2 regions of the Halobacillus amylolyticus genome follow, and region 1 is predicted to be linked to the other one. Evidence: a T-box and tRNA genes for the amino acid it is inferred to sense, from the RefSeq annotation. Region 1 holds a T-box; the other holds one or more tRNA genes.
The links. The T-box of region 1 lies ahead of MUO15_RS01030 (valine--tRNA ligase). A T-box ahead of a tRNA ligase gene usually reads a tRNA of that ligase, here a tRNA-Val.

Region 1 (4,436 bases):
AATGATAGACAAAGAAGTTCGAGGTGCGAAAGTTTTGAGGACCGCAAGCCGTATGCCTTTCATACGTGAGGACCGGAAAAACCGAGCAACGAAGAAATTCGCCGTTTACATTTGGTGACTTTTTGCATCCTCTTATAGGGGAATGTCCTTTTTAAAATCGTTTTATTCGTGTCTAGTTTCAACTCGTAGCCCTTTTCTAATAGCGTGACGTCCGCCTTTGCTTTTCTTAATCATGTATATAAAAGAGACTTATGCATATGGTGTAATAAACAACTATGTTGATTTTAAATAGGGAGGGGACGTTATTTTGGATAATAATCAAGAGCAAGTTTTTTCATTTCATTTAAATGAGTCCTTATGGTTTCAAGAAGGACAGGGGGTTCGCGAATTACTAGGTATATCGTTGGAACCAGAAGTAACGATAGAAAATTTGGGGGAGGAAGTCCGTCTTAAAGGCACTGTGGTTCTTGCTGGTGAATATATGCCAGGTCAAGAGGAGGATAAGTATGCTGAATCACCGGCCATTCAATCTGTCCGCGTTGTTGATTCTGTAGAAAGAGGAGAAGAAGGGATATATCAATTTAACCACACTTTTCCAGTAGAAGTAACCATTCCGGCTGACCGTGTGATTGATATGGATGATGTGCACATAAACATTGAAAGCTTTGACTATGAGCTTCCAGCTGAACATCAACTAAGACTCCAGGCTCAACTTAATATTAATGGGTTGAGGCAGGAGGAGGCTGCGGAAGAACCTGACTATGAAGAATACGATGAATCGTTGACTATTGGACCGATTGACTTTAACAAAAATGATGAATCACAACAGGTAGATCCAGGGAATGAAGCCCCTGTATTTGATCTTCAGGAACATCGAAAGCAACAGGAAGCTGAACAAGCAGAGGAGCTTGAAACTAGTGAAGACAGATGGCCATATAAAAAGTCACAAAGCTTATCGGACTATTTTAACGAGAAGAAAGGGAAGCAAACACCTGATGTATCCTCTGAAAGCACGAGTGAGTGGGAAGGAACAACGAATATAGTTGGGAGTAACACATCACCATCACCATCGCCACTTAATAAGGCAGAGGAAGTGCATGAGGATGTTGACAACGAATCTTCCTCTGCAGGTGTGGGTGGAATTAAACAAATATTTAAACACCTCTTCCCAAATCGGGAAGACACGTACACACAGATGAAAATGTATATTGCTCAAGATGATGAAACCATTGAAGCAATTGCAGAAAGATATGAAATCCCAGTTAAACAATTGGAGAAAATCAATAACTTAGAAGCAGATGTTAGCCCTGGCCAAATTGTATATATTCCGCGTTAAATCCATTTTAAGTGGAAAGCTATATAGATACCAATAAAGATTCCTGCTAAGAAGACATCAAGGGTAGTTGGGAAAAAGATGGTTCGAAACACTTGATAAATCATAATTGGCAACGTTGCTCGTTCAAGAACGTATAACCAATGTCTGCACCACGGTGGCAGTCGGTAGCGGTAAAAACGACTCATGTAAGTACCTCCTTTTTCACAAAGTGTAAGTGTGCGTGTCTTGAGCGTGGGACACCAAATTCGCCCATTCCACAAAAAAAGTTGACTTTAATAGTGAATTCTTTATACAATATGAAAAAGAATACCTATATGTGAAATGCCGTGAAAGGGAAGAGTACGTGAATAAACGCTTCAGAGAGGGAAACGATTGCTGAAAGTTTTCCAGATTGTTTATTGATGGAAGGTCGCCCTTGATGCAGTTTCTTTGAAACTAAGTAGAAGAAACCGGTTTGAAGCCGTTATGAACAATAAGTGTACAGGGGAAACTCTGTAAATTAAGGTGGTACCACGGATAGTAATCTCTTTCGTCCTTTTTCAGGATGAAGGGGATTTTTTTAATTTCACGATTATTTAAAGGAGGAAGACGGAATGGAGCAACAAGATGTAACTATGCCAACTAAGTACGACCCGGCTGCGATTGAAAAAGATCGTTATCAATATTGGGTAGAAGGCAAATTTTTTGAAGCAACAGGTGATGTCAACAAGGAACCTTATACGGTTGTAATTCCACCGCCCAACGTTACAGGCAAACTTCACTTAGGACACGCTTGGGATACGACACTGCAAGATATTTTGACTCGTGTAAAGCGCATGCAAGGATATGATGTATTATGGCTTCCTGGCATGGATCATGCTGGTATTGCCACACAGGCAAAGGTTGAAGCGAAACTCAAGGAACAGGGAACAACACGCTATGACCTTGGTCGCGAGAAATTCTTAGAAAACTCATGGGAATGGAAAAAAGAATATGCACAATTTATTCGTGCCCAATGGGAAAAGCTAGGTCTTGGATTGGATTATTCTCGTGAACGCTTTACGCTTGATGAAGGTCTATCTGAAGCAGTTAAGGAAGTGTTTGTGAAGCTTTATGAAAAAGATCTGATTTATCGCGGGGAATACATTATTAACTGGGATCCGGCAACGAAAACCGCTCTGTCTGATATTGAAGTGGAATATAAAGATGTTCAAGGCGCCTTTTATCACATGCGCTATCCACTTAAAGATGAGGAAGGCACGATAGAAATTGCTACGACAAGGCCAGAGACGATGCTTGGAGATACAGCAATTGCCGTACACCCTGAAGATGAGCGTTACAAGCATTTAATCGGCAAAAAGGCTGTATTGCCGCTTATTGGCCGCGCGTTGGATATTGTAGCAGATGATTATGTGGATATGGAATTTGGCTCAGGAGCCGTGAAGATTACGCCAGCCCATGATCCGAACGACTTTGAGATCGGGAATCGACATAACCTAGAGCGTGTCCTTGTGATGAACGAAGATGGAACGATGAATGATAAGGCAGGGAAATATCAAGGCATGGATCGTTTCGACTGCCGTAAGCAAATTGTAAAAGATCTTCAAGAAGATGGAGTTCTTTTTGAAATTGAAGACCATTTGCATTCTGTTGGTCATTCAGAGCGTAGCGGTGCTGTAGTTGAGCCTTATTTGTCTACACAATGGTTTGTTAACATGGAGCCGCTTGCGAAAGAGGCAATAGAACTTCAAAGCAGTGACGACAAAGTCAGTTTTGTTCCGGACCGTTTTGAAAAAACATATTTACGCTGGATGGAGAATATTCGGGACTGGTGTATTTCACGTCAATTATGGTGGGGGCACAGAATACCTGCCTGGTATCATAAAGAAACAGGTGAAATTTATGTAGGAAAACAAGCACCAGAGGATAGTGACAATTGGGAGCAAGATGAAGACGTACTTGATACATGGTTTTCTTCTGCTTTGTGGCCGTTCTCTACGATGGGATGGCCGGATGAGGACAGTGAGGACTTCAAGCGCTTTTTCCCAACAAACGTGCTCGTAACCGGGTACGATATTATTTTCTTCTGGGTAAGTCGAATGATCTTCCAATCAATTGAATTTACCGAGCGTCGCCCATTTGAAGATGTGCTTATTCACGGACTTGTTCGTGACGCAGAGGGCCGCAAGATGAGTAAGTCGCTTGGTAATGGAGTTGACCCGATGGATGTCATTGAAAAGTATGGGGCGGATTCCTTACGTTATTTCCTTTCAACGGGGTCAGCGCCAGGGCAAGATCTTCGTTTCCAATGGGAAAAGGTTGAATCGACATGGAATTTCGCTAACAAAATTTGGAACGCTTCACGGTTTGCTTTAATGAATATGGGTGACTTACCCCATGATGAGATTGATTTAACGGGTGAAAAGTCGGTTGCTGATGAGTGGATTTTAGCGAGGTTGAATGAGACGATCGAACAAGTCACGCGAAATATTGATAGGTATGAGTTTGGTGAAGCAGGTCGTCACCTATACAATTTCATTTGGGATGAGTTTTGTGACTGGTATATTGAAATGGCAAAACTGCCGCTCTATGGGGAAGATGAAGGACGCATTCATACCACACGTTCGATTCTGGCTTATACTTTAGACCAAATTATGCGTATGCTGCATCCATTTATGCCATTTATCACAGAAGAGATTTGGCAGCACCTTCCACATGAGGGAGAATCAATCACTCAAGCTGCCTGGCCACAGGTGAGAGAGGAATTTCATAACGAAACGGCTGTTCAAGAGATGGAGCGGTTAGTCTCAATTATCCGTTCAGTTCGGAACATTCGTGCAGAAGTCGACACCCCAATGTCTAAAGAAATTCAACTGATGATTCAGGCTAAAGACGAAACGGTTGTTGCTGAGCTTGAGAAAAACCGCAGCTACTTAGAGCGCTTCTGTAATCCGAGTGAACTCATAATTGGTACAGACCTTAAAGCTCCAGAAAAAGCGATGTCAGCCGTAATTACAGGTGCAGAACTTTATCTTCCACTTGCTGGGTTAATTAATATTAATGATGAAATTAAACGGTTAGAAAAAGAGTGGCAGAAATGGGATAAGGAAGTGGCCCGGGT
Region 2 (4,436 bases), 1.0 Mb from region 1:
GACCTGCCTGTAGAAAAGGCAGACCATGTGTTCATAAATCTTTAATCATTGTTACATGAGGGATGCCGGCATCCATGAATTCTTCCGACACAGTACGGTATCCGAGACTTTCATAAAAGCCTTCTGCGTGAGTTTGCGAGTTAAGCTTGGCCCTTGAATATCCTTCATCTTTAATCACTGTTTCCATGTAGTGAATGATTTGCTTGCCGAAGGAATTGCCTCTGTGAGCCTTCTCTACACAAATTCTTTCAAGCTTAGCATAATCCTCAATAAATCTGAGTCGAGCAGCTGCAAACGGTTCTCCATCAAAATACCCCACGATATGTGTAGCCTGGTCCTCGAAGGCATCATGCTCGTCTTGTTCTGAAACCCCTTGTTCTTTTATAAAAACGTTACGCCTAACACGGTGGGCATCGCTAAGTTCTTCATGTTTTGTTACTTTCCGAATATCCGGATGCATTACTGTTCACCAAACCGAAAAGTTTCGTAGACGCTCCAAGCCCCATTTTCTAATTGATAGAGGAGTTGGAAACGATCAACTTTGTCTACAATATCAAAACTATCCATACTTAAACTCCCATACACATCAGAGAACTCCTCATCGGAAAGCTTCTGAGCAATCGTGATGTGAGGAACAAAAGAATACTCCTTATTATCAGGGATAATTCCTTCGTGCAGATTCTGATTGAGTTTCACAATTTCGTCAGATGGGTCGACCTTTAAGTAAATGGTGTTAGTAACAGGTGAGAAAGAACTAACTTTGGATATCTTTATGGAAAATGAAGTTGTACTTTTGGCAATTCTTTTTAATTCAGGAATAATCGTTGATTCAAGTACCTGTTCATCTGTTTCGAAGGGCTCTTTAACAGTAATATGCGGTGGAATCAGAGCGTAATGCGGGTCATAACGTTTACGATAAGAGTTTGCCTCATCCTGTACTTTTTTTGATGGAAAAATTGCTATACCATATTTCATTCGGTTGATCCCTCCTATTTCTTTCATTACACGCTACTTGCGGCATTAGCCAAATATCGTTTGTAAAGCTCGCTTTAAATCCTGCTGCCAGGATTTCCATGTGTGGTCACCGTCGAGCTCATGAAAAACATAAGATAAAGGCTGATGTGATAAGTATTCTTTTAGATTGAGATTGGGCTTTAAGAAATCTTTTGTTGCCCCATCTGTGGTGTTTACTGAAGTCTCCTTATTTCCAATCGTATGATAAATCGACAGTGAAGATAAATCCCTCACCGTTTTTACGACCTCCATAACGTGAGGGTCAACATATGGGCTTTGCATAATGACGTTACCGAATACATTTGGAAAACGAGTGGCTGTCATTAGTGCAAGTGTACCAGCTAACGAATCGCCGACCAGTGTACGTCCATTTCCCATATAAAAGCCAGGGAGCTCCTCATCTAGAAAAGGAACAACTTCTCTTACTAAAAAGTTAACATAATCACCCTGCCTTTTTCCATCAGGATGGTATTTATCCCGACGGTCAAACTTATCATGATAATGAATACCAATAAAAATCGTATTTTCAATTTCTTTATCTGCATGAAGCTGATCACTCAGCGTTGCAGCCCGTCCCATCTGAAAGTAGTCATTTCCATCCTGCATAATGCAGAAATGGTATTTATACAGTGGCGAGAAGTTTTTGGGTGTGTACACGTTTAACGTCATTTCTTCATTTAAGTATTGGCTATTGATGCTGTACTCCTGCATTGTACCGTCTCTCCCCATTTGACCACCTCCTAACATCCGAGCAAGTTTGCTAATGGAAATTACCGCATCGTAAATCATGTAAACGTATCACTTCTATTTTATCATATAATTTTGAAAAAAAGGAGAATCGATCTTTTTTGAAAGGGAAGAAATTCATCATAAAATAAAAAACAGTGAAAATCGTTGACATCGATACGATAGCCATGTATATTAGTACTTGTCCTTACAACAAAATGTTACATAATGTGATTCCGTAGCTCAGCTGGGAGAGCGCCACCTTGACAGGGTGGAGGTCGTTGGTTCGAGCCCAATCGGAATCATCCATCAAAGTGCCGAAATGGCGCGGTTTCCTAACAAAGGGGAGGCCGCGTCATTTCTTTTGTTTTGACACTAAATGATTCAGCGTGTGGAATACACAAGAAAAAGCGAATAAAAATTATTACAATATATAAAATATTCGTATTTTATTCTAATCCCTTTAAACAAACAAGGTAAGCGCTATCATAAAGAAAAGAGATAAACTGCTTGTTTTATCTCTCTTGAGAAGTTTGGTAATATGTTTTATAATCCACTTATACAAATTTTCTTGTCTTAAAAACGAACAATACAATACTTTTTATCTACTAAACTAGTCACTTAACATTTTTATAACTAAATAAGCGTTGATTGTTATGGGTCACACTATAACAGGAGCAGTTTCTGGAGAGAATGCAACTATTGCATCGCCGAAGGGTTCACAATCTCAGGCAAAAAGGACAGAAGAATAGCAAGTACTTATTGTTATTCTGACACTTAAGAGGCTGGGGAATCCCAATCTCTTTTTTTATACTATTTTGACCAAGGATTACTAGTAATTTTTAATAAATATGAATGAGGTGTTTGATTAACATGAAGCGGATTTATAATTTTTCAGCAGGACCTTCTATATTGCCACTACCAGTATTAGAAAAGGCACAAAAAGAGTTAGTTAATTATGCGGATTCGGGAATGTCTGTGATGGAGTTAAGTCATCGATCGGAGTTATTTACAGAGATTATCATGGAGGCTGAGCAGCTGCTAAGAGAACTGATGGATATTCCAGGGGATTACAAAGTTCTATTTGTCCAAGGTGGAGCCTCGCAGCAATTTGCTATGGTACCGATGAATCTCCTTGGTAAAAGTGGGAAAGCGGACTATGTCAATACAGGGTCCTGGTCGAAGAAGGCGATCAAAGAAGCTAAGAAATATGGTGACATTCGTGTGGTTGCTTCCTCAGAGGATGCCAATTTCACTAATATACCGGTAGTCGACAGCGGAATGACTGATCCGGAAGCGGATTATGTCCATATTACGACGAATAACACAATTGAGGGAACGGCATTTACTGAAGTTCCTGATACAGGGACCATCCCACTTGTAGCCGACATGTCATCGAATATTTTGTCGGAAGAAATCGATGTCTCTAAATATGGTCTGATTTATGCTGGAGCGCAAAAAAATATCGGACCTGCCGGGTTAACCGTCGTTGTGATTCGAGAAGATTTAATTGGGAAAGCATCGGAAAACTGTCCGGCCATGCTTGATTATAAAACGCACAGTGATAGCGGGTCCTTGTATAACACTCCACCGACATTTGGCATTTACATGGCGAAACTGGTTTTTGAATGGATAAAAGAGCTTGGCGGGCTTAAGGAAATGGAGCGTATCAACCGTGAAAAAGCGCAACTATTGTACGACTTTATTGATGAATCGGAGCTGTTTACTTCTCCAGTAGATAAAGACAGTCGCTCGATTATGAATATTCCTTTTGTCAGCCCGTCGGCGGAATTAGATGCCGATTTTATTAAGAAAGCAAAGGCAGAGGGACTTGAGACGTTGAAAGGCCATCGATCTGTAGGGGGCATGCGTGCAAGCCTTTACAATGCGATGCCGATAGAAGGTGTACGGTCACTGGTCACTTTTATGAAAGAATTTGAAAATAATCATGAGTAAAGGGGAGAACAAAATGAGCACATTAACACAAGACAAATTGAACACGATTAAAACATTAAATAACATTGCTGATCGTGGCTTGGATGTATTCGAAAAGGTGAATTATACAATAGATAACGATAGTGAGAATCCTGACGCCATTGTGGTGCGCAGTTATAACATGCATGACATGGAATTTGGCAAAAATCTAAAAGCAATTGCAAGGGCAGGCGCGGGCGTCAATAATATTCCGGTCGAAGATTATACAGAACGTGGAATTGTCGTGTTTAATACACCAGGTGCTAATGCGAATGCTGTAAAGGAAATAGTACTGACTTCATTGATGGCGTTATCCCGTAATCTATTTTCCGGTGTATCCTGGGCCAGGACGTTAAAAGGAAAAGGCGAAGAGATTCCGAGTCTTGTAGAAACTGGAAAGAAACAATTTATCGGAAAAGAAATAAAAGGAAAAACATTAGGGGTGATTGGATTAGGAGCGGTCGGCTCTCTAGTAGCAAATGATGCACTAGACCTCGATATGGATGTCATAGGGTTTGACCCATTTATTTCAGTTAATACTGCCTGGAACCTGTCTCGTAATGTGCAACGTGCCATGACAATGAAGGAGCTGTTTGCCTATTCTGATTACATTACAGTGCACGTTCCGTTAACAAAGGATACAAGCGGCATGTTCAATGAAGAAACATTTAACATGATGAAACCTGGTGTCAATATTCTGAACTTTTCCCGCGGTGGGCTGG

Region 2: it has a tRNA-Val gene. The T-box ahead of MUO15_RS01030 (valine--tRNA ligase) is inferred to sense a tRNA for this amino acid. The anticodon was not compared.

What each region holds. Positions count from the first base shown of each region.
Region 1 covers NZ_CP095075.1:191,602-196,037, forward strand. Annotated here, with positions in the region: gene spoVID (stage VI sporulation protein D) at 308-1,336, shown strand; gene MUO15_RS01025 (hypothetical protein) at 1,333-1,521, opposite strand; T-box leader at 1,654-1,876, shown strand; gene MUO15_RS01030 (valine--tRNA ligase) at 1,930-4,436, shown strand, end outside.
Region 2 covers NZ_CP095075.1:1,198,589-1,203,024, reverse strand. Annotated here, with positions in the region: gene MUO15_RS06320 (GNAT family N-acetyltransferase) at 32-460, opposite strand; gene MUO15_RS06315 (YjcG family protein) at 460-975, opposite strand; gene MUO15_RS06310 (alpha/beta hydrolase) at 1,021-1,743, opposite strand; tRNA gene MUO15_RS06305 (tRNA-Val) at 1,973-2,045, shown strand; glycine riboswitch at 2,415-2,494, shown strand; gene serC (3-phosphoserine/phosphohydroxythreonine transaminase) at 2,614-3,696, shown strand; gene MUO15_RS06295 (phosphoglycerate dehydrogenase) at 3,710-4,436, shown strand, end outside.